2 regions of the Paenibacillus sp. FSL W8-0919 genome follow, and region 2 is predicted to be linked to the other one. Evidence: a T-box and tRNA genes for the amino acid it is inferred to sense, from the RefSeq annotation. Region 2 holds a T-box; the other holds one or more tRNA genes.

Region 1 (14,759 bases), 5.3 Mb from region 2:
AACGCCTTTGCCCAGGTAACGGGATTTGTCGTCGTCGCGAAGCTCAACCGCCTCGTGAACGCCAGTGGAAGCGCCGGATGGAACGATCGCGCGTCCGATCGCGCCGGATTCCAGGTATACTTCAACCTCTACAGTCGGGTTGCCGCGGGAGTCAAGGACTTCGCGAGCATATACGTCAGAAATAATAGTCATGGGTATAGTCTCCTTTTTCTTTGGTATCGTTTATGGTAAAGATTTTGTCCGTCTTTATTTACGCGCCGCAATCATGGAAGTTCCGGTCATTTCAGCCGGCTTCGGCAGATCCATCAGGTCGAGGATCGTCGGAGCAATATCGGCCAGAATGCCGCCTTCGCGCAGCGTCACGTTCTCATCGGTAACGATGAACGGTACCGGGTTGGTGGTATGAGCCGTGAATGGGCGTCCATTCTCGTCGAATACCATGTCCGCATTGCCGTGGTCAGCCGTAATGATGGCGACCCCGCCTTTAGCCAGAACGGCCTCAACCACTTTGCCGACGCACTCATCCGTCACTTCAACCGCCTTCTTGGTTGGCTCGAGCATGCCCGAGTGGCCAACCATGTCCGGGTTCGCGAAGTTCAGGATAATCGCATCATGCTTCTCGGCTTCGATTTCCTTCACGCACGCATCTGCGACCTCGTAAGCGCTCATTTCCGGCTTGAGGTCATAGGTTGCTACCTTCGGCGAGTTGATGAGGATGCGCGTTTCGCCTGGAAGCTCCACATCGCGTCCGCCGCTGAAGAAGAACGTCACATGCGGATATTTCTCGGTTTCCGCAATGCGCAGCTGCTTCTTGTTATGCTGCACCAGCACTTCGCCAAGCGTGTTGTCCAGATCCTTCGGCTTGTAGGCAACGAAGCCCTCCACCGTCTCGCTGAACAGGGTCAAGCACACGAAATGCAGGTTCTGCGGGAATCCCGGACCGCGGTCGAATCCGCGGAAATCCTTATTCGTGAACACCTGGGACAATTGAATCGCGCGGTCAGGGCGGAAGTTCAGGAAGACGACCGAATCGCCGCTTTCCACAAGGCTTATCGGCTGGCCTTGGTCATCAACGATAACCGTAGGCTCGACGAATTCGTCATATACGGATTTCTCATACGATTCGGTAATCGCTTTGAGCGGATCGGTGTACTTTGGTCCTTCTCCGTATACCATGGCGCGGTAAGCCTTCTCCACGCGATCCCAACGCTTGTCGCGGTCCATCGCGTAATAGCGTCCGGACAATGTTGCAATCTGTCCAACGCCCACTTCCTGGATCTTGGCAATGAGATCCTTCACGAACTGCTTGCCGCTGTCAGGCGCTACATCCCGTCCGTCCATGAAGCCATGGATGTAAACGTCCTGCATGCCTTCCTTTTTGGCAAGGTCCAGCATCGCAAACATATGCTCGATGTGGCTATGTACCCCGCCATCCGACACAAGCCCGTACAGATGAAGCTTCTTGCCGCTGTTTTTTGCCGCGCGAACCGCCTCGACCAGCGTATCGTTCTCGAAGAACTCGCCTTCACGAATCGACTTCGAGATCCGGGTCAGGTCCTGATACACGATCCGGCCTGCGCCGATGTTCAGGTGGCCTACCTCAGAGTTCCCCATCTGGCCTTCCGGCAAACCGACCGCTTCGCCGCAAGCGGTAAGCGTTGTGTTCGGATACTGCTTCAAGTACCGGTCATAATTCGGCTTGTTCGCTTGAGCGACTGCATTGCCTACTTCGGTGTTGCGAAGCCCGAAACCGTCCATGATGATCAGGGCTACTGGTCTTGGAGCTGTCATCTTACTTCGCCCCCTCAACGAGTGCGATGTAGGAAGCCGGCTGAAGACTTGCACCGCCGACGAGCGCGCCGTCGATGTCGCTTTGTCCCATATACTCCGCTACATTTTCAGGCTTCACGCTGCCGCCGTACTGAATCCGTACTTGAGCTGCAACACTTTCACCGTACAAGCCCTTCACCAGCTCGCGGATATAGGCGATCACTTCGTTAGCATCCTCAGCCGTGGAAGATTTGCCTGTCCCGATAGCCCAGATTGGCTCGTAAGCAATGACAACATGAACCGCTTGGTCTGCAGGGAGACCTGCAAATGCGGCTTCGGTCTGCACCTTGCACACATCTTTCGTCTGGCCGGCTTCACGCTCTTCCAGCTTCTCGCCTACGCATACGATCGGCAGCAAGCCGTGACGGAATGCCGCATGAACCTTCTTGTTCACGATCTCATCGGTTTCTGCAAAGTATTGGCGGCGCTCGGAATGTCCGATAATGACATAATCAACGCCCAGGTCCTTCAGCATCAGACCGCTGATTTCACCTGTAAATGCGCCGTTATCTTCAAAATGGAGGTTTTGCGCGCCGATCTTGATGTTCGTTCCTTTGGCTGCTTCCACCAAAGCCGGAAGATTCGTAAACGGTGCGCAGATCACGCTTTCCACGCCTTCTACTTCCGCTTTGCCTTTAATCTCTTCGAAAAAAGCCTTTGCTTCCGGAACCGTCTTAAACATTTTCCAGTTGCCAGCTATGATAGGTGTTCTCACACAGTTCACTCCTTTATTCCCCCCGGTGAGCCGGGGTTCAAGCTTCTTCCACATTAGCTATCCAAAATCATTGATCTATATCTTTATTTATCGTTCAGTGCCACAACACCAGGAAGTGCTTTGCCTTCCATGAACTCAAGAGACGCACCGCCGCCGGTGGAAATATGGTCCATCTTGTCAGCGAGTCCGAATTTCTCAGCAGCTGCTGCGGAATCCCCGCCGCCGATCACCGTGTAGGCTTCCGTTTCTGCACATGCCTGTGCCACTGCACGGGTACCATGGCTGAATGGTTCGATTTCGAATACGCCCATAGGTCCGTTCCATACAACCAGCTTGGAGTTTTTAATGACTTCAGCATATTTGGCACGAGTCTTCGGTCCGATGTCAATGCCTTCCCAATCAGCCGGAATACCATCGATATTGACAATCTTGGTGTTGGCATTTGCGCTGAATTCGTCGGTAACGACGATATCTTCAGGCAGGTAGAAATTCTTGCCGAGCTGCTTCGCTTTCTCGATGAATCCGAGCGCGGCATCCAGCTTCTCTTTATCAAGCAGAGATTGGCCGATTTCATGCCCTTGCGCCTTGAGGAAGGTATACGTCAATCCACCGCCGATGATCACGTTGTCGGCAATGTTCAGCAGGTTGTCGATGACATCGATTTTGTCCTTAACCTTCGAGCCGCCGATAATCGCCGTGAACGGACGATCCGGATTCGAGAGGGCTTTGCCGAGAACGGACAGCTCCTTCTCCATCAAGAGGCCGGATACGGCTGGAAGATGATGAGCAATACCTTCAGTAGATGCATGCGCACGGTGTGCTGCGCCAAACGCGTCGTTCACGAACAGATCGGCAAGCTCTGCGAACTGCTTCGCCAGCTCCGGATCATTCTTCTCTTCACCTGGATAAAAACGAACATTTTCAAGCACCAGCACGTCGCCGTTTTGCAGCTTTTCGACCTGCGCTTTTACCGCTTCCCCTACAGCTTCGTCCGCTTTTGCTACCGGCTTGCCCAGCAGCTCGGACAGACGCTCGCTCGCAGGATTCAGACGCAGCGATTCGACAACCTCGCCTTTCGGACGGCCCAAATGGCTCGCCAGGATGACCTTGGCGCCCCGCTCCACCAAATATTGAATCGTCGGCAAAGTTTCGCGAATCCGAGTGTCGTCTGTAATTTTACCATCTTCGAGCGGTACATTGAAATCGACGCGGACAAACACCCGTTTGCCGCTTACTTCTACGTCACGTACACTTTTCTTGTTCATCTCCACGTTCCTCCTAACAAAATGTTCTCCCTCGCCGGGCAGCATGCCGCTGCTCTCGTTTCTCTCTCTAATCGCCCGCCAGAGCCGGCTTCTCTCGCTACTTCCCAGTACTCTGGCATGAAAACAGGTTAAAACCATGAACCAAAGAGGAGGCCCGTAAACGGAACTCCTCTTCGATTGGTTGGCTGGATCAATTACAGACCTTTGCTTGCGATGTAAGCAGCGAGGTCAACGACACGGTTGGAATAGCCCCACTCGTTGTCATACCAGGAAACAACTTTAACCATGTTGTCGCCAACAACCATTGTGGAGAGCGCGTCGATCGTGGAAGAAGCAGGATCGCCATTGTAGTCGCTCGATACGAGCGGCTCGTCGGAGTAGTTCAGGATGCCTTTCAATGGACCCTCAGCAGCTGCTTTCAGCGCTGCGTTAACTTCTTCTTGCGTAACGTTCTTGGACAGCTCAACAACGAGGTCCGTTACGGAAACGTTCTTCGTAGGTACGCGCATTGCCATACCGTTCAGCTTGCCTTTCAATTGCGGCAGAACCAGGCTAACCGCTTTAGCAGCACCTGTTGTGGAAGGAATGATGTTCTCAGCAGCTGCACGAGCACGACGCAGGTCTTTGTGCGGAAGGTCAAGCACTTGCTGGTCGTTCGTGTAGGAGTGAACGGTAGTCATCATACCTTTCACGATGCCGAACTTCTCGTCGAGAACTTTAGCGAATGGAGCCAAGCAGTTGGTTGTGCAAGAAGCGTTGGAAATGATGGTGTGGTTAGCAGCATCGTATTTCTCTTCGTTAACGCCCATAACGATAGTGATATCCTCGTCCGTAGCTGGAGCGGAGATAATAACTTTCTTAGCGCCGCCTTTGAGGTGAGCGGAAGCTTTCTCTTTCGCTGTAAAGATACCCGTGGACTCAACAACGATTTCTACGCCGTACTCAGCCCAAGGCAATGCTTCAGGGTTGCGCTCAGCAAATACTTTGATCTCACGGCCGTTTACAACCAGTGCGCCTTCTTTAGCTTCAACGGTTGCATTCAGTCTTCCGTGAGTCGTGTCATATTTCAAAAGGTGAGCCAGCGTGCTTACGTCCGTCAAATCGTTGATTGCAACGATTTCTACTTCGCTGTTGTTCAGCGCAGCACGGAACACGTTGCGTCCAATACGTCCAAAACCGTTAATACCTACTTTAACCATGAGTAGTTCCCTCCATATTTGTAAAATTAATATATTCAAGACCGGCCGTTAAGCCGATCAAGACAACGGGATAAAGAATAACGAGGCCTTGCACCTGTATGCTTGCTGGACCGTAAGGTTACGATGCCGCTGCATCGATCTCCTTCTCTACCTCCAGCGCAGCCGCCTCATCCGTAACGAGGATATCCTCGTGCCCGAATTTCAGCACGGCATGAATCGCTTTGCCTTTGCTTCGGCCGCCGGCAATGCCAATGATCGTCTCCGTCTGCATGATGTCCTCCAGCCGGAGCCCGAGAGTCAGCATCTTGTGGACAACCGCGCCTTCCTCGCTGAAGTAGTATCCGAAGGATTCGGCAATCGCCCCATCCTGCTGGAGGCTGCGGATCGAGTCCTCGTCCAGCTTGCGTCTTCTGGCCATTTCCATCGCGTCGCCGATCCCGTGGATAATGATCCGGGAACGTCGGATGACATCCACAATCTCCTGGATGTGCTGATCCTGCACTAGGGATTGATAGGCATCCTCGCTAAGGAGATCAGGCACGTGCAGCAGACGATATTCGGCACCCACGCGCTTCGCCATCTTGGAAGCAATCGTGTTAGCCTGAATTTCCATGCTCTCTCCGAGACCGCCGCGTGCGGGCACAAACCATGTGCCTTTCAGAGGCCCTGCCGCAAGCGGTGACATCTGCTCCGCGACTTCGGCGAGCGTGGATCCACCCGTGACGGCGATCGTATCGCCGTTCTCGACGAAGCTTAGCAGTGTTCTTGCTCCGGCACGTCCGAGCTCGCGCTTCACTTCCGGAGAGGATTCACTGTCACCGGGAATGACGACAACCTTGCGGAGTCCGTAGGCCTTCTTGATCTTCTCCTCAAGCTCGACCAGCCCGAACAAATCCTTCATGAGCGGCTCCAGTTCTTCGAGCAGACACAGTCCTGCATGGCTGATCCGCATACCGAGCGTCTCAATCTCGATCAGTCCCTGCGCTTTCAGAAGATCGGTTTCAGCCCGCAGAACCCGTTCCGTCATCGATAAGGATGACGCCAGCGTTCGTCGGCCGACCAGCCCGGACAGCTTGATCTGATGGAGGATCGTGTACCTTCGTTTAAAGGTGTACATCAAATCGGGCAGAAGCTGCTCTTGTATTTCTAATAGGTTACGCATGCATTCCACTCCTGCAAACTTTCGTCTCGGCTCTTCTATCGGTTGGACGTAAAATGTCCCGGGATAACCTTTTAAGTCCCACCCCTATTCTAACCAATAATGATGCAGGTTGCAAGTGTCCGAACGTATATTTCTCTGCAACCATCATTCTTATACATTATGGCCAAATCGAAACCTCTCTATATATCAAAACAATGTTTTATCCGCTCTTGTGTTTTTCTATTAGATAGGGTATAATCATCTTCGTTGCTGATTTTTTATATGCGCCCGTGGTCCAATGGATATGACGTAGGCCTCCGGAGCCTGAGATCGAGGTTCGATTCCTCGCGGGCGCGCCATCTTTAAATTTTCTCATATATGAATTACCCGAAAGTGCCCATGACGGCTCTTTTTTTTACCCAATAGTTTGACTATCTTTGACTTTTTGATTAAAATTGTTTATCATGTGGGTAATACGGTAACAGTATTTATTAGTGATGCACTTAATGAGGAGGTTTTTCACGTGAGTTTTATACCTATGGTCGTTGAACAAAGCAACCGCGGCGAGCGGGCATACGACATCTATTCCAGATTGCTGAAAGACCGCATAATCTTCCTCGGCTCCGACGTCAATGACGTGGTCGCCAATTCCATCATTGCCCAAATGCTGTTCTTGTCGGCAGAGGATCCGGAGAAGGATATTCACCTTTACATCAATAGCCCTGGCGGTTCGATCACCGCGGGCATGGCAATATTCGATACGATGCAATTCATCAAGCCGGACGTCTCGACCATCTGTGTCGGTATGGCCGCCTCCATGGGTGCATTCCTGCTGAATGCAGGCGCTAAGGGCAAGCGCTACGCGCTGCCGAACAGCGAAATCATGATTCACCAGCCGCTTGGCGGCGCACAAGGTCAAGCAACGGATATCGAAATCCGGGCACGCCGCATTCTGAAGATGCGCGACAAGCTGAACCGTATTCTTGCCGAGCGCACCGGCCAACCGCTGGAGCGGATCGAGAAGGATACCGACCGCGACTACTTCATGACGGCTGAAGAAGCCAAAGAATACGGTCTCGTCGACCAAGTGTTGGAGAAGACGCCTTCGCAAGGACTATAAGAAGCAATACATGCAAAAGGCATGCACACGTAAAGGTGCATGCCTTTTTTATGTCAGCATAGAACATAGTGACCAACCCAGCCCTCCATGGTTATTTCTGGTATCATTGTATTGTTGATTCCTACATACAGGGAGGTCCTTATGATCGGCTCAAAAATATCCTTTGTTTTCATGCTCGTGCTCGTCCATCTTCCGTTTCTGATCTTGAACCTGGAGCGTGCCGTTTCCGGCGCCGATCCGCATGCAATTCATGGAGTTGCCTCCATTGTTCTTGTCCTTCTGCTTCTGTTCTCCGGTTTTGTGATGGGGTATACCAATCAGATTTACTACCCCCGCTGGTTCTCGGCTTATTGGCTCGTCGGCGTGTTCTTCATGGTCGTCGGCTACTTGCTGAAGCTCTACGTCGTTCTCATTCCATTCGTCCTTCTCTACGCCGTCCCCCTTTACGGGCTCGTCCACTACACCGGTCACTCGGAGGAGACGGTTTATCCGCTTGTCCATGCGGCCGTTGGTTGGGGAGCCGGTATAATTGGTTACGGAATTGGACATTCCCGCTTCAGACGGAGGGATCCTCAACAAGCAACATGAGATTCCATCGGATCCCTTCAGGATGGATTCGTAATTGGTTCATGAGCTTGTGAATGCCCATATCCGTCTGATTAGCTATACCCAACTGTGATGCAGACCCCTCCGCCATGCCCTACGCATACAAAAATCCCTTGGCCGCTAGGCCTGAAGTTAACCTCAGGCTGCGATCCAAGGGATTTCTTTTTGTATTCCGGCACATTGTTGCATCTTTACATCACAGTGTATCAAACGATCACGTGCCCCGCGTCCACTAGGCTTCAGTTATCCCATGGTTCAGAACCTGCGGTTCCCATCCTTATTTCCATTCCTTCAGCTTCAATTCAAATTCAGGGAAGCCGTAGGCATAAGCCGTGTATTCATACAGCTGGAAGTACAGGACCACGGCGTTATCCTTCAGATAGAATTCCGCATCTTCCGGAACTCCTTCGAATCCGCCAAGGTAGCCCCCGCCCTTCTTCAACTCGCTCAAGACGCGGTTGTCGAGCTTCTTCTTCTTGCCCTTCAGGTCGATGAAATCGCCAAGCTTCAGCAGCTTTCCATCCTTCAGGGAGAACGTGAAGCTGTTCTTGAAGGTCATGCCGTGCGCGCCGCCGAGATAGGAATAATCATGCGCCGTAACACTCAGCAAGCCGTCCTTGTTGTAGTGGACCACAAAATTGCCTTCGAAGGCATAAGGGAAGCTGTCTTCACCCGGAGGAAGCTCCTTGATGCTTTCCTCTGCGCGGGCGATCACGCTTTCCGCATGCTTTTTCAATACGCTGTTGATTTGAGTTTGGGCCTCGCCATTGCTTAAGCCGCTGACAACCGGATAACTCACAGCAGCTTCCACGCCCTGGATCGTCTTCTTCAACGTTTCCGATTTGATCGTTAGATCGCTCTGCTTCTTCGTCAAGCTGAGCGTCTTCGAGGACGGACTCCATTGTCCCTGGATCCCTAAGTATTCGCTGACCGTCTTGAACGGCAGATAGAGCCGTCCGTTGAGGATTTGACCCCCAGGCTCTCCGGCATAGAGGCCGTTGACCAACAAGCCGATTTCCTTCGAATCATACACAACGGCACTTAGTTGATGATAGCCGGCGTTCAGGGTATACGTACGGTTTTTCGAATCATATTTCAGGGGCATTCCCGCCGCATCCCGGAGTACGGTTGCAGGGATATAAGTAACTCCGTGCAGAAGGACTCCCTTCTGGGATAGGGTCTTGCCGTTCCATTTCAATGTCACTTCATTCTTCTTCGCTACGTTGTGGCTGGCGGAAACAGAGGGCTTCGAGGGGCTTGCATCGATGACCTGTCCGTTCAAGCCAAGACTTCCGAGCAGGACGCCAGTTGCAATAATTGTTGCGCATACGCGAAATTTGGAATTCATATTAGTTCCACCTTTTCCAATTTAAGTTGCCATAGTTGTTTATTACCCTCATTCATTATAAAAAATCCGGACCACCGTTTGGTAACAAGTGAATGACAATTTTGATTCCATGCTATAGGAACTACATGAGGAATATAGTCTTATAGTCTTATTTCCCCATATTTGACCAAAACTTATGAACGGGCTGCTTCCTTCACCTGATCGATCTGCGAACCGTATCTCTTTATAGTGTCTTACCACTTCAGCTGGTTCTATAACATTCAAAATCTTTGGCATATCTCATAGACCGCTGCTCCTCCGTCATGATCCCCATTCCAATAAAAAAAGCCCTGCCCCTATGGGCAAGGCTTATAAAAAAGGTGCTAAAGCACCAATTCTCTATCGTCCGCTCTTCAGCTCGGTCCACAAGCGATCATAAATCTGGAGAGCCTCTCCGACGTTATCGAGCCATTCCGTGCGGCCCAGCTCCTCGTCGGTCAAGTTGATCATGGTGTTGCTGCGATAGTCCTCGCTGTGGAATTCCATCGCTTTCGTATTCGGATTGCTGTATCCGATATATTCGTAGTTCTTCGCGCTGACTTCAGGCTCCAGCATGAAATTGATAAATTTCTCCGCCAGCTCCTTGTTCTTCGCGCCCTTCGGAATTGCATAGTTATCCGAGAAGATCGTTGCGCCCTCCTCCGGCACCACATACGCCACATCCGGATTTTCTTCCGCGATGAATGCAGCGTCACCGGACCATACCGTTGCAATCCAGCCTTCCTCTTGAATCATCTTCTGCTTGATGTTATCCGTGTCGAAGGCAAGGACGTTCGGCAGCAGCGTCTTAAGGTCCAGGGCCGCAGCGTTAATCTCGGCTTCATCCGTCGTGCTGTTGGATTTCCCTTGCTTCTTCAGCGCCATGCCGATCATTTCACGGTTGTCGTCCAGAAGCAGCACTTTGCCCTTGTATTCCGGATTCCACAAATCTTCCCAGCTGTTGATCTCATCCTTCACGTACTTCTTGTTGTAAGCAATCCCCGTCACACCGGACGTGTAGACGATGGAGTACTTGTTCCCCGGGTCAAAAGAAGGGTTCTTAAACGTCTCCGAAATATTGACGAAGTTCGGGATATTGTTCATGTCGAGCGGCTCCAGCAGGTCTCCTTCAATCATGGTCTTGACCATGTAATCGGACGGCTGAATCAGGTCGTAGCCGCTGCCGCCGGCCTTAATCTTCGCCAGCAGATCTTCATTGTTCGCGTAGTTGTCATACGTGACCTTTACGTTAAACTTCTTCTCGAAATCCTCCAGTACCTCAGGATCGAAGTTGTCAGCCCAGCTGTAAATGTGAAGTGTCTCCTTGCTTGATCCGCACGCAGCCAGAAGGCTTGCGGACAATACGGCGACCAGCCCTGCAGCAAGCAGGCGGGTCCATCTTGATCTTTTCAATTCCCTATCTCCTCTCTTTCGTATCCATGATGGATATATCGGATCCTTCCCAAAAAGAAATGGAACATTTGCTTTAGATCGGCAGCGTTTTGTGTTTCTTATCCCCGCTGCCGCGGTTAAGAATATATTGAGCCAGCAGGATGAGCGTGATGCTCACCAGAATCAGTATCGTACATAACGCATTAATCTCAGGCGAAATTCCGCGCTTCACCTGGGCATAGATGTAGATTGGCAGCGTAGTCGAGCTTGGTCCGGCGACGAAGAAGCTGACCATGAAATCGTCAAGCGACAGCGTAAACGCGATCAAGGCCCCGGAGATAATACCCGGTGCGATCTGCGGCAGCGTCACATGCCGGAAGGCCTGCCAAGGCGTAGCGCCCAGATCCTGGGCCGCCTCGTCCAATTGCTTGCCCATTCCCGACAACCGGGCGCTCACCACTACATAGACATAGGATATGCTGAAGGTGATGTGGGCGATCATCACCGTCATCTTGCCGAGCGGAATATTTAATTGACTGAACAGCACGAGCAGCGACAGGCCCATGATAATATCCGGAATGATAACCGGTAAGTACAGGAGACCGTTCATGCCGCTGCGGCCTCTGCGTCTCAAATTTCGGAGCCCGAGGGCCGCCGCCGTTCCCAGCATTGTCGAGATGATCGTGGACACCACCGCCACGGTCAGACTGTTCATCAAGGCTTCCATCACGTTTCGGTTGTCGAAGAGCGAGATATACCAGTCGAAGGTGAAGCCTTCCCAGTTCCCGCTCAACCGCGTATCGTTGAAGGAATAAATGATGATAATCAGGATCGGCACATAGATAAACGCCATCATCAGGAAGGCGTGAATCGAAAGCAAAGGCTGGCGCTTCTTCTTCACTTATCTCCCCTCCCCTACACGTTGATGGCGGGCCTGCATCGCCCGGTTAAACAGCAGAATGAGCACCAGGGACGTAGCCACGAAAATGACCGACAACGCGGCGCCGAACGGCCAGTTGCGGGCTCCAAGGAACTGCGACTGGATGATGTTGCTGATCATGGAGGACTTGGCTCCGCCCAGGATGTCCGTGACGACGAACATCCCCGAGGTCGATACATAGACCAGCACCGATCCGGTCATGATGCCGGATTTGCTCTGCGGTAGCGTAATATGCCGAAATGCCTTCCATTTGGACGCGCCGAGATCGCTGGCTGCATCCAGGAGGCGCTTGTCCATCTGCTCCAGCGCTACATAGATCGGCAGCACCATGAACGGAATGAAGTTATACACCATGCCGAGCAGCACGGCGCCGTAGGTGTACAGCATCTGAATCGGCTCATCGATCCAGCCGAGCCACATCAGCAGGCTGTTGACAACGCCCTGTGTCCGAAGCAGAAGCACCCAGGCGTAGGTTCGAATCAAGAAATTAATCCAGAACGGAATCGTAATGAGAATCAGACCCCAAGTCTGGATTCGCGGGGATGCGCCCGCAATATAATAGGCAAGCGGATAACTGACCAGCAGACAGATGATGGTTGTTAGCAGCGACAGCACCAAGGTATCCCAATAGATCCCAAGATATAACGGATCGAAAAAGGTCTTGTAGCCTTCCATGCTGAGCTCGAACAGCAAATTGCCTTGGGCATCCCGCGACAGGAATGAAATGCCGATCACAATCAGCATCGGGATGATCAGGAACAGGGACATCCACAGCAGCACCGGGGTCAGCAGGAATTTCGATTTCCTCATGGCCCGATCATCACCTCATCCTTGTCGTTCCAATTCACCCCGACCCTCTCGCCGATCTTCCAAGGATGCTCCTCCGTAATATCGAGCGCGATCGTCACCTTCATCGGCTCGTCGTCCAGCTGGACAAGCAGCTTATGCACGCTGCCAAGGAACTGGACGTCTTCGATGACGCCTGTCTTCCTGCCGGCCACGCCGCGCTGCGGAACCAGCTTCTCGGGACGGACAGAGAACAGGCCCTCCGGCGAAGAGAAAACATTGTTCTCCCCAATGAATGTGGCAGCGAAGAGCGTTTGCGGCTTCGCATACACGTCGCGCGGCGTCCCGATCTGCTCGACCTTCCCTTGGTTCATGATGACGATCCGATCCGAGAGCATCATCGCTTCTTCCTGGTCATGCGTTACATAGACGAAGGTAATGCCGAGCGTCCGCTGCAGATGCTTCAGCTCCGACTGCAGGCTTTTGCGCAGCTGCAGATCCAGCGCGCCGAGCGGCTCATCGAGCAGCAGCACTTTAGGCTTGTTCGCAATCGCGCGGGCGATCGCCACGCGCTGCTGCTGTCCGCCGGAGAGCTGGTGCGGGAACCGTTCCCGCAGAGCGGTGAGCTGCGTCATCGCAGCCGCCTCCTCCACGCGTTCCTTGATGAGCTGGCGCGGCAATTTTTTCATTTTCAACCCGAAGGCGATATTATCCTCCACCGTCATATGCGGGAACAGGGCGTAATGCTGGAATACGAGATTGAGATCCCGCTTATTCGCAGGCACCTCTGTCACGTTCTGACCCGCCAGCCATACCTGGCCCCCTGTCGGCTGTTCAAATCCTGCTATCATCCGGAGAATCGTCGTTTTGCCGCAGCCGCTGGGGCCCAGCAAAGTCAGGAATTCCCCTTCTTTAATAGAGAGCGACAGCGGATGCACGACCGCTTGTCCTTGGAAATGCTTCTCGATCTGGACAAGTTCAATCACATGCACCAACTCCTTGTTCAAAATGCGGCCTATCGGCACAGGGCCTCTTGATTTGACCGAACCTACAATTCCATTTCCATTAAGAAGAAACGGTAATTCCGCCCGTGTTCCAGCCTGTGCCTGAAGGGGGATCCGTTTCTTGAGGGACGATGCTTTAAAGTCTCTTTAAGAAAAAAAAGCCATATCCATGGGTATGGCTTTACCGTTTGCTTCATATTTCGTTCGATGTTCACGCCGCGTACTGGCGGCTTTACGTTTTTCGCATATTCACTATACCTTGTTTTCCCTTTGTACACAACACTTTTCTTAGTAATTCGACAGGGGAAGCCCCGGATATTTCGCCGGATTCTGGATCCCGTGGTGGATCGAACCGTCCAAGGCTTAGGGTTGCCAAATACAAAAAACCGCCCCCCGCATTGCTAAGCGGTGAACGGTCTCTTCTCTTGCCGGTTCCTCATAAAGGAGATTATTTCAGCTCATACTGCACGTACAGCTGGGTCGTGATTTTGATCTCGCCCGGCTTCACGGATGTCGCAGCGCCGCCGTCGGCCATCGAAGCCGTTTCCATCGACATCTTGTCATACATGCCGTACACAACGTTGTTGTTCACGGAGCCTTCGGTTACGTTAACGACAACCCCAAGCTGACGTTTGGAAGCCTTGGCGATCGCCTGGGCCTTGAGATCGGCATTCGCCATTGCCTTATCGATCACTTGAGCCTCGAATGTATCCGGATTCTCCACGGAGAAGCGGGCATTGCCGATCGAATTGGCCCCGGCTTCAGCCGCTGCATCCAGCACTTCGCCCACCTTGTTCAGATCGCGCAGCGTTACTTCAAGGGAATGATAAGCCGAGTAGTTTTGCACCTTGCGGCCTTCTTTTTCCGTATAAGAGTAATTTGGCTGCACATAGAACTGTTCGGTTTTAATATCTTTGTCGTCGATCTTCCAGGTCTCTTTCAGCACCTTGATAACCTTATCCATTTTTTGCGCGTTGGCCTTCTGCGCCGATTTAGCCGTCTCCGCATACGACTCTGCCCCAATGGACAAATATACGATATCCGGCTTCACGGATATCTCGCCCTTGCCGAGCACCGTCACGACATTTTGCTGCACCGCCTCGGCCGCATAGGCTTCCGTGGCGCCGCCGAATCCGGCCCAAGCCGTGCCGCCTGTCAGCAGAGCGCCTGCAATCATAATGGAACCTACCTGTTTGACCCATCTTTTCATGTGTGGTCAACCTCCTTTAATATTGGCCCGCTTCTGATGCTTGCCTTACCTCTCTAACGCAAACCGATTGGTAAATGTTGCATCCCGTTTAAGCGGTTTCACAACTTTTTTTCGTTCATCGCCCCCTCTATTTCGCCATCCAGGAAATGCCAGTGGTTGCAGGCCGCTATGACAAATAAAATAGA
Region 2 (14,759 bases):
CCACTTTGGCAATCACCCCGCCGATCGGCTTCACTTTGCCGTGAATGCTCATCTCACCGGTCATCGCAATTTTATTATCGACCTCAATTCCCTTAATCGCCGATACGATCGCCGTTGCCATCGCAATACCGGCGGACGGGCCGTCAATCGGGGTTCCCCCCGGGAAATTGATATGGAGATTATAATCCTTCGGCGAGAAGCCCATCGCTTCCAGCACGGTCAGGACGTTCTCAATCGATCCCTTGGCCATGCTCTTGCGCCGCAGCTTGCGCGATCCCCCGCCAAGCTCTTCTTCATCCACGACACCGGTAATATTGTAGGTGCCCTGTCCCTTCTCGACCGGCACCGCTGACACTTCAATCTCGAGCAGCGCCCCCATATTCGGACCGTATACGGCCAGCCCGTTGACAACGCCGATCTGCGGATTCTCCGGCACCTTGCGGTCCGGGCGGGGCTGCAGCTGACTGCTGCTCGCTACCCACTCTACATCCGAGGCGCGGATGGAGTCTCTTTTTTCCGTTAATGCAAGCCCTGCGGCGAGTTGAATCATATTGACGGCCTCGCGTCCATTGGAGCAGTACTGCTTCACGACGTCCACCGCTTCCGGCGCTGCGCCAAGGCCTATCTTCTGAATGGCATCCTCCGCGATTTTACCGATCTCCTCGGGGAGCAGCGGACGGAAGAAGATCTCCATGCAGCGTGAACGAAGAGCGGGCGCAACTTCTTCCGGGGAGCGCGTGGTCGCGCCAACCAAGCGGAAATCGGCTGGAAGTCCGTTTTGAAAAATATCGTGAATATAGGCTGGCGTATTGGCATCCTCTGAATTATAATATGCACTTTCAAGCAGGACCTTGCGGTCCTCCAGTACTTTTAGCAGCTTATTCATCTGAATCGGGTGCAATTCGCCGATTTCGTCAATGAACAGAATGCCGCCGTGCGCTTTCGTCACTGCGCCCGGCTTCGGCTGCGGAATGCCGGCTACGCCCATCGCGCCAGCCCCCTGATAGATCGGATCGTGCACCGACCCGATGAGCGGATCGGCAATACCACGCTCGTCAAAGCGGGCGGTGGTCGCATCGATCTCCGTAAACTTTGCATCGTATTTAAACGGCGATTGCGGATTCTTCTTCGCTTCCTCCATCACCACGCGCGCTGCCGCCGTCTTGCCCACCCCCGGCGGGCCATAGATAATGACGTGCTGCGGATTGGCGCTGCACAGGGCGGCCTTCAAGGCGCGCAGTCCGTCCTTTTGCCCGACGATGTCGTCCATGGTCTGAGGTCTCGTCTTCTCCGCAAGCGGCTTCGTCAACGACACCGACCGAAGCTTGCGCAGCTTATCGAGCTCCTTGCGCGATTCCCGGTCCACTGCGGTCTTGCTGGTCTTTTGCCCACGCAATAAGTTCCAAAAATAAATGCCGATGATGACTGCAAAAAACAGCTGCACCAGCATAATCACGATACTCAGATTCACAAGTCATTCCTCCTGTTTCTCCATTATGTCAAGATCCAACGTTAATACTTGGTAGTATTGCCGATTCGTTTGCAGGTAAAACGCCAATGCGGGAACAATTTGTAAAGGGGCTTTTTCACAACAAGTCCCTTAAAAGAACATCTTCACAGCCAGTTGAACCTTTGTGAGCTTAATCAGCACTCCGCCTGCGGATTGTTCTTACGATCTCTGTTGCCCTCGGATTTCTTTGAATTCTATGTTCCTATTGATGAAATCCGCGGACAAAGGAGAACGCTTCGCTTCTTCAGAACAACTCCGCCTGCTCCGCTGAAGCTCTCCTGGCGGGCAATTCCCTTTTGGGGACTTGCTTGCTCCTTTGGAGCCCATTTTCACTCTATAAGTCCCTTTTGGGGACATCTTCACAGCTAGTAGGGCCTTTGTGAGCTTAATCAGCACTCCGCATGCGGATTGTTCTTACGATCTCTGTTGCCCTCGGATTTCTTGAATTCTATGTTCCTATTGATGAAATCCGCGGACAAAGGAGAACGCTTCGCTTCTTCTGAACAATTCCGCCTGCTCCGTTGAAGCTTTCCTGGTGGGCAAGTCCCTTTTGGGGACTTCCTTGCTCCTTTGGAGCCCATTTTCGCTTTACAAGTTCCTTTTTGGGACTTGCTTGCTCGTTTGGAGCCCACTTTCGCTTTACAAGTCCCTTTTGGGCATGAGCGTTGCATAAAACCTATCACAACTTTTGCTGAAGTTACTATTTCTGTAACTACCTGTATCTTTTTCATGGACAAAACAAAAAAAGGCTCCTAATTTAGAAGACGTAGCACGTTGTCCACGACCTCTAAAAAGGAGTCCAAACCATGGATAACGTAACCCAAAACACTGTCGTTCGTCAACTGCTTTCTTTACTGCCTTTGGATGTACACGATCGACTCCTTCATGCCGATCGCTACGCCAAGAAGCTCACCATCAACAAAAGCATTCTCATTTTCATTCTGGCTCAGCTCAACCATTGGCAAAGCTATATCGAGATGGAAGAACAAATTTATGCACATTCTGACATTCGGTCCATCCTCGATCTGCCCAGCATCAGCGCAGCCCAATTGTCACGGAAACTCAGCGAAATCCCGACGGAAATCTTGCACATGCTTTTTCTCCATAGCGTTGCCCGTGTCCAGAAGCTGACGGCTCACCAGCAGGGCATTTCTTCAACCATTGGACCTCTGGCACTCATTGATTCGTCGAAAATCACACTCCCCTTGGTACTTGGGGATTGGGCCAGAGTTTCGCATACCTCCAGCGGGGTAAAGCTGCATGTGCGGCTCGTAGCCGCTTCACCCGAAGTGGTATATCCGGACGCTGTCATCCCATCGACTTTAAACGTAGGCGACCGAGCCGGGGCGGTCGAACTGGTCACCGAGCAGGCGGCAACTTATGTCATGGACCGTGGTTATGATAGCTACAAAAACATGGATAACTGGATGGAGCGCGGCATTCAATTTGTCATGCGAATGAGAGATCGCACCTCAATCCATGTTGTGGAGGAACGAGAAATCCCTCCAGGAAGTCCGATCACACGAGATGCTCTTGTGAACGTAGGTAGCGGTTGGCGCAAGATGAAGGAACGAGTCCGGCTCGTAGAGTTTTATGATGAGCAGGGGCGCTTTTATCGCCTACTTACCTCTCGACAGGACATAACGGCCGAAGAAGTAGCTCATATCTACAAATGCCGATGGCTTATTGAACTTTTCTTTAAATGGATAAAGCAGCATCTGCGCCTAAAAAAACTGCACAGCTATAAGCCGCAAGCGATATGGAACCAGATTTACCTTGCGCTGATCGCTTACGTGCTGGCACAGTATATGCAGCTACGTCTAGAAACCAAGAAAAGCGTTTGGCGTGTCCTTGAATTGTTTCGAATTCACATGTATCATCCGTGGTCCCAGTTCTTGAATGCTCTGTTTCGAGCACCTACGCGAACAACTTCTGGAAAGCCACGCGGTGCACCAAGGAAGGTACCTGAATTACGAACGAGCATTGGCATTTTTAAAACAAGCAAAGTGACTTAGGAAACAAAAATCTTGCACAAAATACATTTTATAGGAAAACGTAGCTACATTTAAGAAAGTGTTGGATCTTTTGGTGTAATTCTCGAAAAAACAACTGTAAATTAATTGTTCTTATTCAGATTTCATCCAAGTGATTGCTGATGTAAAGATTTATGCAACGCTCATGCCTTTTGGGGACTTGCTCGTTTGAAGCCCATTTTCCTCTATAAGTCCCTTTAGGGGACTTCTTCACAGCCAGTTGAACCTTTGTGAGCTTAATCAGCACTCCGCCTGCGGATTGTTCTTACGATCTCTGTTGTCCTCGGATTTCTTTGAATTCTATGTTCCTATTGATGAAATCCGCGGACAAAGGAGAACGCTTCGCTTCTTCTGAACAATTCCGCCTGCTCCGTTGAAGCTTTCCTGGCGGGCAAGTCCCTTTTGGGGACTTACTTGCCCCTTTGGAGCCCATTTTCGCTTTACAAGTTCCTTTCGGGGACTTGCTTGCTCCTTCCGAGCCCACCTACCCTCTTCAAGTCCCTTTTCGGGACCTGCTTGCTCCTTTTCTGCAATCGTGTCACTTTGCGACGGCTCTCACGTTCTCCCAGTACTTGCATTGACTCGTGGCGAAACAGAAGGGGGGGACGCCAACGACTGAGTCCACTCAACGCAATTCGGCTGAATCCGAGGACGATCCCGATGAAGAATAGCAAAAAGCGGCAGCCTCCTGAATCAGAGGCTGCCGCTTAAGGCAAACGCTATTGAATTACCAAGCAAAGATGTATGGAGCTCCTGCATGGTGTTTGGAATCACGACACAATGCTTAGCGTTACGGTATGTGGCTTCTAGTTACATCGCAACCACCGATGCCAAGGCCATGTGTGACTGACATTGCATACCATCAAGCTCAGACCGTGGACTTATGCTTGCGGCCAGGGATTTCGCCCGTCTCCTCGTATACCTTCACAATGTTATCGATCTCTTTCTTCAGCTCCTCCACCATCGTGGCTTCCGGAACCTTGCGAATCATTTCGCCGTAACGGAACAGCAGTCCCTCTCCGCGAGCACCGGCAATTCCAATGTCGGCCTCTCTCGCTTCACCCGGTCCGTTCACGGCACAGCCAAGAACGGATACCTTGATCGGCACTCTCAGTTTCGAGATATACTCCTCGACCTCATTGGCAATGGAGAACAAATCGATATCGAGACGTCCGCACGTCGGGCAGGATACGAGCGTCGCCATATCGGAAATCAATCCGAACGTTTTGAGAAGCTCGCGTCCGACTTTAATCTCCTCTACCGGATCGGCGCTGAGCGAAATCCGCATCGTGTTGCCGATGCCCATCGACAGGAGCGCACCAAGTCCGGCCGCGCTTTTCACCGTTCCGGAGAACAGCGTACCGGCTTCCGTAATGCCCAGGTGAAGCGGGTAAGGAATCACCTCGGCAGCCTTCGTATACGCCGCAATAGCCATCGGAACATCCGATGCCTTCAAGGATACGATGATGTCATGAAAATCGAGCTCCTCCAGAATACCGATATGGTACAGGGCGCTCTCCACCATCGCTTCCGGCGTCGGATAGCCGTATTTTTCAAGAAGATGATTCTCCAGCGAGCCGGCGTTTACGCCGATCCGGATCGGAATGCCTTTCTCCTTGCACGCTTTTACGACCGCTTCGACCTTCTCGCGTTTCCCGATATTGCCGGGATTAATCCGGACTTTATCGATGCCGTTCTCAATGGCGAGAAGGGCAAGCTTATAGTTGAAATGAATATCCGCAACAAGCGGGATATGAATGCGTTTCTTGATTTCCTTAATGGCAGCGGCGGCTTCCTCATTGTTGACCGTTACCCGGACGATTTGGCATCCGGCTTCCTCCAGACGCAAAATTTCCGCGACGGTCGCCTCGACATCCGCTGTTTTGGTGGTGCACATGCTTTGAATAATGACTTGGTTATTTCCCCCTATAGTGAGGTTCCCCACCTTAACGGGCCGTGTGTCTTGTCTCAAAAACATGGTACGATCTCTCCCGTATAACGCCAAAGCTCCACTCCAGCCTAGGCTCATGGCCATAACTGGAAGTGGAGAGGATCAGCGTAAATTTATATCACGTCCGCAGCGTTAGAACGCCTCAGGCGCTTTCTTCCTGTTTCTTGTCATCTTCCGTTCCCTTGCCTTGCATCAGCTCAGGGATCACTCTGTCACGAACGACCTGTTCGGTGATGACGCAATCCTTGATATCGTCTCTGGACGGCACTTCATACATTACATCCAGCATGATGCCTTCAATGATGGAGCGCAGTCCGCGCGCGCCCGTATTGCGCTTGATTGCCTCCTGGGCAATGGCTTCGAGAGCGCCGCGTTCGAACTTGAGATTGACATTATCAAGCTCAAGCAGCTTCTGGTATTGTTTGGTGAGGGCATTCTTCGGCTCGGACAGAATCCGTACCAGCGTCGCCTCATCCAGTGGTTCCAATGTGGAAACAACCGGCAGACGGCCGACAAATTCCGGAATGAGACCGAACTTGAGCAGGTCCTCAGGCAGCACCATCGTCAAATATTCGCCTGGCTTCAGATCTTTCTGGCCTTCAGCGGAAGCGTTGAAGCCGATGACCTTCTTGCCGATCCGGCGTTTGATGTACTGCTCCAACCCGTCAAATGCGCCCCCGCAAATGAACAGAATGTTGGTTGTATCGATCTGAATAAACTCCTGGTGCGGGTGCTTGCGCCCACCTTGCGGCGGAACGGAAGCGACCGTTCCCTCCAGAATTTTCAGAAGCGCCTGCTGAACCCCTTCGCCGGAAACGTCACGAGTGATGGACGGATTCTCGGATTTGCGGGCCACTTTATCAATTTCATCAATATAGATAATGCCGCGTTCCGCTTTCTCCACATCATAGTCGGCGGCTTGGATCAGCTTGAGCAGGATGTTCTCGACATCCTCGCCCACGTAACCGGCCTCCGTCAACGAGGTGGCATCGGCAATGGCAAACGGAACGTTCAAGATTTTAGCCATCGTTTGCGCAAGCAATGTTTTACCTGAACCTGTAGGTCCCAGCAGCAAAATGTTACTCTTCTGCAATTCAACGTCATCAATCTTGTTTTGCGTATTGATCCGTTTGTAGTGGTTATATACGGCAACCGATAAGGACTTCTTCGCTTGGTCCTGTCCGATGACGTATTGGTCAAGAATATCCCGAATTTCACGCGGCTTCGGAATATCCTTCAAATCCACTTCTTCCTCATGGCCGAGTTCTTCCTCTACGATTTCCGAGCACAAGTCAATGCACTCGTCACATATATAAACACCGGGCCCCGCAACCAGCTTGCGAACCTGCTCCTGCGATTTGCCGCAGAAGGAGCATTTCAGCTGCCCTTTGTCGTCGTTAAATTTAAACATGCAATAACCACCCCTTATGATTTGGTCGGTGAAGACAGAACTTCGTCAATAATACCGTACGCCTTCGCTTCCTCCGCGCTCATAAAAAAGTCACGGTCTGTATCGCGTTCGATTTTTTCAAGGGGCTGACCCGTGCGTTCCACATAGATTTGGTTAAGTTTCTGTCTGGTCTTGATGATCCAATCTGCATGGATTTGGATATCGGATGCCTGACCTTGAATTCCGCCAAGCGGCTGATGGATCATGACTTCGCTGTTCTCAAGCGCATACCGTTTGCCGGGCGCTCCGGCGGTGAGCAGCAGCGAGCCCATGCTGGCGGCCATGCCGACGCAAATAGTGGACACATCAGGCTTAATCAACTGCATCGTATCATATATACCCATCCCGGCCGTCACCGAACCGCCAGGAGAATTGATGTACAGAGAGATGTCTTTCTCCGGATCTTCCGCAGCCAAGAAGAGCAGCTGGGCAATGACGAGATTGGCTACATCGTCATCGATCGCATTGCTGAGGAATATAATGCGATCCTTCAGTAATCTTGAGTAGATATCGTAGGATCTTTCGCCTCGACTGGTTTGCTCCACCACCATAGGTACAAGACTCATGCGACCAACCTCATTTCCTTGAAAATTTACTTATGCGTTACAAAAGTTATTCTAACATGTTCAAAGCGCAATGTCATTTTTTAACCCTGATTACATTCTATGAACTTCGCTAGGAATATATCCAGCCAACTTGTCTCATTATGTATGTCGAAAAAATAACCAATTCATGTCACATTTAGTTGAAAATTGGCTATTCTTAGGTAAAAATAAGGCACGCATAAAGTACGTGCCCTATCTCATGTAACGGCAGCTTCGGCAGCCGCCTGTTGTTATTATTCTTCAGTCGCAGTTTCTGCAGCTTCTTCCTTCTTCTCAACTGGTGCGCCTTCTACGCTGTTTTCCAGCAAGAAATCAATCGTCTTGCGGAGAAGCAGCTCTTCGCTAAGGCTGTCAAGGGAACCGTTGGCAGCCAGGATGCTGCGGATTTCTTCGGCGGAACGCTTGTACGTTTCAGCCATATTGTCCAGTTCCTTGTTGATTTCCTCTTCGGAAACTTCAAGCTTCTCTTCTTTCGCAATTGCTTCAAGCACAAGGTTGTTGCGAACGCGCTTCTCGGCATCGTCCTTCATCTGACCTTCCAAATCCGCATTGGTTTGGCCGGAGAAGCTGAGGAACATCTCGAGGTTCATGCCTTGCTGGCGAAGACGGTTGTCGAAATCGCGCATCATGTTCTGAACTTCGGATTGAATCATCGCTTCCGGAATATCGATTTCGGCGTTAGCTGCCGCTTTTTCAACAACTTCATTCTCGCGGACGCCTTGAGCTTCCTGCTCTTTGCGTGCCAGAAGCTGCTTCTTCAGATCTTCCTTGTACTCATCAAGCGTATCGAACTCGCTTACGTCTTTAGCGAACTCGTCGTCCAGCTCAGGAAGCTGCTTGCGCTTGATTTCATGCACTTTCACTTTGAAGACCGCTTGTTTGCCGGCCAGCTCTTCCGCGTGGTAGGTTTCAGGGAATGTCACTTCCACGTCTTTGAAGTCACCCGTAGCCATGCCGATCACTTGATCTTCAAAGCCTGGGATGAAGGTGTTGCTTCCAAGCTCCAGGGAATAACGCTCGGCTTGTCCGCCTTCGAAAGGAACGCCGTCCACGGAACCGTCGAAATCGATCACGACGATGTCGCCGGATTCAGCCGAACCTTCATCGATGACAGCCAGCTCAGCATGACGCTGTTGCAGGCGCTCAAGCTCTTGGTTCAGCTCCTCATCCGAAACCTCAGCTGTTACAGCAGCAACTTCAAGTCCTTTGTAATCGCCAAGCTTAACTTCTGGCTTCACGGTTACTTTCGCTTTGAATTTGAAGGTTTCGCCTTTAGCGAACTGCTCGATTTCTACTTCTGGACGATCTACCGGGAAAATATCCGCTTGCTCAACAGCTTCGCTGTATACTTCAGGAAGCAGAATGTCGATTGCATCCTGATACAAGCTCTCTACGCCGTAACGAGCTTCAAAGATCGGGCGCGGTACTTTACCTTTACGGAATCCAGGTACATTTACTTGTTTCGCTACTTTATTAAAAGCTTTGTCGAGGGCGGCCGCAACGCGATCCGCATCAACCTCAACGTCAAGAACGCCAAGGTTCTTCTCTATTTTTTCCCAAGTTGCTTTCATTTATGCTTTCCCCTCCAAAATAGTTCACGTGGTCGGCGCAATAATCTATCACGTACCGAATAACCACTATAGTATAAACAACATTACATGCTTTTTCAAGGGCGTACCCTTATGGAGCGATACCGTAAACGTTTTCCATCTCTGCCTATTCCTCCGCCCCGGCAGCTACGAATTGCTTTAACGAACGGTATGCTCCCTCATAGCGAAAACGCATGGTGTCCGTAATTCCGTACAACGGCCGGATTTCGTCCTCATTCCGGAACCCTTTTAAACTCTCCGACACGATGTCGTGCAATGCTGCCGCCCAAATATCGAGCGTAGACTCATCCTCGTCGAGCATGGACTCGTAATCCAAGGTTCCGTAAATGGCCATAATGAACTGCGACCATAATTCCTGGGCGAAATAAAACAGCGTCGGCTCGTGAACCTCTGTCTGATCGGCAACGCGTTCCAATATTTTCGTTATTGCAGGCGGGAATTCCGATGGATCGAGCGGTACCGAGTCAATCTCGATTTCGACGGCCTCCTGTCCTCTCTTAAGCGTTACGCTCCCTTCCATGCCACGTCTGCGCAACGTCTGCAGCACGCGGAATTGGAGCAGAGGATGAAGCGGGGTCTCGCTAAGCCAATCCGCTAGAGCCGCATCGATTTCCGGACGGTCCAGATAGGCCAGCTGTTCAAGCGCAAGGATCGTCTGCTCGGTCAAAGGTCCGTTCATGACCGAAGCAAGAAGTTTATCCGCATATCCTGCATCCTGGGCTGCCTTATCGTTAACCATCTGGCGGGTCATTTCCGCTTCGTCCGGATCGTCGATCTCCTCGGTATCGGCATCATTCTCACGGGGCACGGCTGCTTCGGGGAAGGCTGCCTCCAGCCATTCCAGAAGGGCACGCCATTCCTCATAGTTCCGCTCATTCTGTCCGCTGCATTGCAGCAGAAACCGCAGCACCTCCATCGCTTCGCCGTACCGTTCATTCTCGAGCATAACCGTTAGCTGAATCTGATAATAATCCAGCGTCTTCGGAAACAGGATGATGTTCTTATCCTCTTGTTCGGGGGAGTAAGAGTCCTTGATAAGGACACCTCCTTTCTAGTCCTGTTTTTAATATTCGTTGATTATAGCATATGTACCGCCAAGATTAAAAAAGCGCGGGGTCCATGGGTTCCTTCTCTTACTTAGAGGGATCGGGATCACCGATCAAGTAAAGAGCAACCGTATTTTATCAATATAACCCCGGATTGCCTAGTCATAATCTAATCGCATCAAAAATCTTCTATTTTCAAAAATATATAGTTGAAATATTCCAGAGCATATGATAATATATTTTTTGCTTGAAAAAAATGTGTCCCAGTAGCTCAGCTGGATAGAGCAACGGCCTTCTAAGCCGTCGGTCAGGGGTTCGAATCCCTTCTGGGACGTAAAGATTACACCGCCTTAGGGCGGTGTTTTTGCGTTCCTTGAGGATGAAAACCCCCATTAGGGGGGCGTCGGAGCATCCGCTTCGAAAGGGTTACTTCGCAATCGGCCTGAAGGGCCGAATCCCTTCTGGGACGTAAAAATAACACCGCCTTTAAGGGCGGTGTTATTGCGTTCCTTGAGGATGAGAACCCCCATTAGGGGGGCGTCGAAGCATCCGCTTCGGTAGGATTACTTCGCAGTCGCCTGAAGGGCCGCATCCCTTCTGGGACGTAAAGATAACACCGCCTTAGGGCGGTGTTTTTGCGTTCCTTGGGATCCTTTTTGCGTTCCATGGGATACCCAAATTAAAAAATAATGGCTTTTTCCCAATAACCCTATACTATAAAAAAAAAGAATCCCTGTCGGATTCGAAAGTGATGCCAAGCTACATACATAAAAGAGGAGGATGCGTATGCCTTTGTGGCTTATATACGCGCTGCTGTCTGCCGTAGCCGCTGCGCTCGTGGCCATCTTCGGCAAGATCGGCCTGCAGAACATCGACGCGAATTCCGCAACCGCTATACGATCAGTCATCATGGCTTTGTTCTTGCTCGGGGTCATAGCGGTTCAGGGAAAATTCTCGCAGCTCGGCGACATTCTAACGCAGAAAAAGGCGCTCAGCTTCATCGTGCTCAGCGGAATTGCCGGTGCCTTATCATGGCTGTTCTACTTCCTGGCACTGAAGTACGGCAAAGTATCGCAGGTAGGGCCGATCGATAAATTGAGCGTCGTGATGGCGGTCATTCTTGCTTTTGTTTTTCTGGGTGAGAAAATCTCCTGGATCAACGCAGCCGGCGTTGCTCTGATTGCTGTCGGCGCGCTGCTGGTTGCGGTGAAATAAAAATCGTATTGCTTTTCGAAGCAGATTGGTTATAATATGGAAAACTCGATCATTTTGATGTTCTGTGATTGGGAGAGTAGCTGCACGCGCTTCAGTCCAAGCGAGCCGGGACAGGTGGGAACCGGTACGAAGCCGCCAGTGAAACGGGCCCAGGAGACGGTTATCCGAAACTTTCAGTAGGGTGACCCGGCTTACACCGTTATCGTAGCAAAGGGGTCAGCCTTCCAATTTCAGGGGTTGACAACAAGAGTGGTACCGCGAGCATAAGTCCTCGTCTCTTAGGAGACGCGGACTTTTTTTATTTTTTCAGACATGGTTGTCACTGTTAAAAGGGGGATTTCACCATTATGTTAAGTCACTTTATCATTGAAAGCCTGGAACAAGCCGTAAACAAGGTGTGCCAAAGCTTCGGCACGAAGCTGCCGGATTCCGTACAGGTCCGTATCGAGCAACCTGCGAGCATGGAGCATGGAGATTATGCGACCAACATCGCCATGCAGCTTGCCAAAGTTTTGCGCAAGGCACCCATTGAAATCGCCGGGCTGATTCAGCAGGAGCTTCAGCAGCATGAGCCATTCCTCGAGCTTATAGCTTCCGTTGAGGTAGCGGCACCAGGCTTTCTGAATCTCCGCATCCGCTGGGAGGCGTGGGCGGGATTGCGTTTCGAGCTGCCGGCTGCCCCGGATGAAAAAATCGTCATTGAACACACATCCATCAACCCGAATAAATCGGCACACATCGGCCATCTGCGAAATTCTTGTATCGGCGACACGCTGGTCAGATTGATGAGAAGGCTCGGTTATGAAGTCGAGGTCCATAACTATATCGACGATCTGGGGAATCAGCTGGCAGATACGGTCGTCGGTCTTCTTCATACTCCGCTCACACAAGAGCATGCCCGGTTCGGGGATTATTGCTGGGATGTATACTCTGCCACCAATCGGGCTTATACGCAGGATCCTTCGCTCGTGCAGCATCGAACCGAAGTGCTTCACGCTCTGGAGGAAGGACACCAGAACTTGGCGTGGATCGGACTCCTCGTGGCGGAGCGGATCGTTAAAGAGCATTTGGAGGAGATGAAGCAGTTCGGCATCGAGTATGATCTGTTGGTGTGGGAGAGCAGCATCGTAAGAGAGGGCTTCTGGGATTATGCATTCGAGCTGCTGAAGAATACGCCGCTGTTCCAGCAGGAAACCGAGGGCAGGCTGGCTGGATGCTGGGTGCTGAAGCAATCCGGCGGCGAAGACGCTGCGGGAAATCCGGAGGCCGAGCACAGCATGGATAAGGTGCTTGTCCGCTCCAACGGCATTTTGACCTACACGGCCAAGGACATCGCGTACCACTTGTGGAAATACGGGGTTTTGGCCAAGGATTTTGCCTACAAAAAATTTACGGAGCATGTGTGGACAACAAGCGCTGACGGCGAGCAGCAGCCGTTCGGCAAAGCCACTATGGTAATCAATGTTATTGACTACAGGCAGCAATATCCGCAGGCGATGGTCAAGCAGGCGCTCGAAAGCCTGGGGTTTGTCAAGGAAGCGGAGAAGCTCCGTCATGTGAGTTACGGGGTTGTTTCCCTCAGTCCGTCTGCTGCGGCGGATCTCGGGATTGATACAAGTGACGGGAAGGCCTCCTACGCGATGTCCGGGCGCCAAGGGATCGGTATTAAAATTACGGAGCTTATCGATCAGGTGGAGAAGGTCATTGAGGAGACCCGCTCGGATAAAAACGGACTGTCCAGCCGCGAAATCGCGATCGCCTCCATCCGTTACTACCTGCTTCGCTTTGCACTACAGACCGAGGTCGTATTTGATCTCAAGCAGGCTACCGAAATATCCGGCAATACGGGGGTATACCTGCTCTATTCTTATGCACGAGCGCTGAGTGTACTGAATAAAGCGAAGGCATCCGGTGTGGAGCCAGTAAGACCTGTACATTTTCCTGCCATGGAAAAAGCCGAGCACGCCTTGCTGAGACATATCAGCACTTGGCAGGACACCCTCGTCACGGCCGGACGCGAGCTGTCTCCAAGCGCCATTTGCAACTTCACTTACGAGCTGTGCTCATGGTTTAACAATTTTTATTCGGCATGCCCGATCCTGAAGGCGGAGGAGGAGGTCCTCCAATTCCGTGTATGGCTGACCTCGGTGTTTAAAGAGACGCTGGGCGATGCGCTGGACGTCCTCGGGCTGCCTACGCCAAGCCGGATGTAAAATCGCATGCAGAGCATCCGCCCGCTCTCCTTCTTCCTAGAAACTTGCCTGGTAAACGCTTAGGCTTTTAGGTTCTAAAGGACCAGGAATCAGTCCTCAAAAAATAGCCGCCATCCCGATGGATGACGGCTATTTTCCCTTCTATTGCAGCCCTCTAACCGTAAGCTTAACCTGAATCTTCCCGCCTGTCAGAGGTTCCTCTTGGATGGTCCAATTAACAGCGAGCGTATCCTTCAAACGGCCCAGCTGTTCCTCCGTCAGCTGCAGCTGATCTATGATCCCTTCGCCTACGCGAAAGTCGGATTCGGAGCTGATGCCAAACGCTTCCTCCAGCCATATTTTCAAGCCGTTCCGCGTATTAAATGTAATTCTGTAGCCTTCCTGAACAGCCTTCTCCAGATTCTCCCCATGCTCCTCGGCGTAGGAGAACAATTCATCGTAATGGAAATGGCCGGTTTGGGCCCTCCCGAACCGTTCAACCTCCCGTGAACGAACGGCATCCAAGAGATCGGCGGATGACATTCCTGAATTTTTGGCATGCTCCAATAGAATGGCGGTGTTTTGCGATATTTTCGTAAGCTGCATAGTAAATTAAGGCCTCCTCAAGGATGAAAAAAAATCATTTTCTACTATTATAAGACTCGCAATGATGTGAGACGGGGAAGCTTCGCAAGATATAAACTAAACGTTCCATCGCTTATGTACTTGCTAAAGGACTTAATCTCATAATACCCCAGCTTTCTGCAAAAATGAACCGATTCCTACCGCAAAAAGGTTAAGCCATTCTCCCGATTCCCAGTACCGTCTAAACAAAGCGGTTATGATCCGTCTGTCAACCTCATCGAAACGTCTGAACGACCACCCCTTTGCCGTCCTTTACATCCACCTCGGCATATGCCCCATTGATCAATGTCATCTGCGGCGGAACATGTCCGCAGTCCATATCATAAACGATGGGAACGCCAAGCTCCTCGGCAAGGACTTGGTATACATCCTCCGCCTCGTAATTCTCGATGGCATGATTGGCAGCGCTTCTGCCGAACAGAATGCCGGAGCAGTTCGCGAACCAGCCGGCAAGCTTCATCTGAACAAGCGATCTGCGTAAATCGGTCGTGGATAGCTCGCA

Evidence for each region. A T-box is a leader RNA that pairs with one kind of tRNA and senses whether it is charged. The one in region 2 lies ahead of NST44_RS28300 (arginine--tRNA ligase), so its partner is inferred to be a tRNA-Arg.
Region 1: it has a tRNA-Arg gene. The T-box ahead of NST44_RS28300 (arginine--tRNA ligase) is inferred to sense a tRNA for this amino acid. The anticodon was not compared.

The regions. Positions count from the first base shown of each region.
Region 1 covers NZ_JBBOPV010000001.1:968,485-983,243, forward strand. Annotated here, with positions in the region: gene eno (phosphopyruvate hydratase) at 1-192, opposite strand, end outside; gene gpmI (2,3-bisphosphoglycerate-independent phosphoglycerate mutase) at 247-1,791, opposite strand; gene tpiA (triose-phosphate isomerase) at 1,793-2,545, opposite strand; gene NST44_RS04060 (phosphoglycerate kinase) at 2,629-3,810, opposite strand; gene gap (type I glyceraldehyde-3-phosphate dehydrogenase) at 4,005-5,009, opposite strand; gene NST44_RS04070 (sugar-binding transcriptional regulator) at 5,128-6,171, opposite strand; tRNA gene NST44_RS04075 (tRNA-Arg) at 6,435-6,509, shown strand; gene clpP (ATP-dependent Clp endopeptidase proteolytic subunit ClpP) at 6,674-7,270, shown strand; gene NST44_RS04085 (hypothetical protein) at 7,412-7,858, shown strand; gene NST44_RS04090 (PdaC/SigV domain-containing protein) at 8,154-9,224, opposite strand; gene NST44_RS04095 (ABC transporter substrate-binding protein) at 9,603-10,655, opposite strand; gene NST44_RS04100 (ABC transporter permease) at 10,729-11,535, opposite strand; gene NST44_RS04105 (ABC transporter permease) at 11,536-12,384, opposite strand; gene NST44_RS04110 (ATP-binding cassette domain-containing protein) at 12,381-13,352, opposite strand; gene NST44_RS04115 (SIMPL domain-containing protein) at 13,813-14,574, opposite strand.
Region 2 covers NZ_JBBOPV010000001.1:6,227,796-6,242,554, forward strand. Annotated here, with positions in the region: gene lonB (ATP-dependent protease LonB) at 1-1,450, opposite strand, end outside; gene NST44_RS28260 (IS4 family transposase) at 2,317-3,525, shown strand; gene ispG (flavodoxin-dependent (E)-4-hydroxy-3-methylbut-2-enyl-diphosphate synthase) at 4,412-5,521, opposite strand; gene clpX (ATP-dependent protease ATP-binding subunit ClpX) at 5,637-6,905, opposite strand; gene clpP (ATP-dependent Clp endopeptidase proteolytic subunit ClpP) at 6,920-7,510, opposite strand; gene tig (trigger factor) at 7,783-9,120, opposite strand; gene NST44_RS28285 (hypothetical protein) at 9,266-10,105, opposite strand; tRNA gene NST44_RS28290 (tRNA-Arg) at 10,466-10,539, shown strand; gene NST44_RS28295 (EamA family transporter) at 10,992-11,420, shown strand; T-box leader at 11,476-11,702, shown strand; gene NST44_RS28300 (arginine--tRNA ligase) at 11,768-13,633, shown strand; gene NST44_RS28305 (hypothetical protein) at 13,775-14,218, opposite strand; gene NST44_RS28310 (S66 family peptidase) at 14,472-14,759, opposite strand, start outside.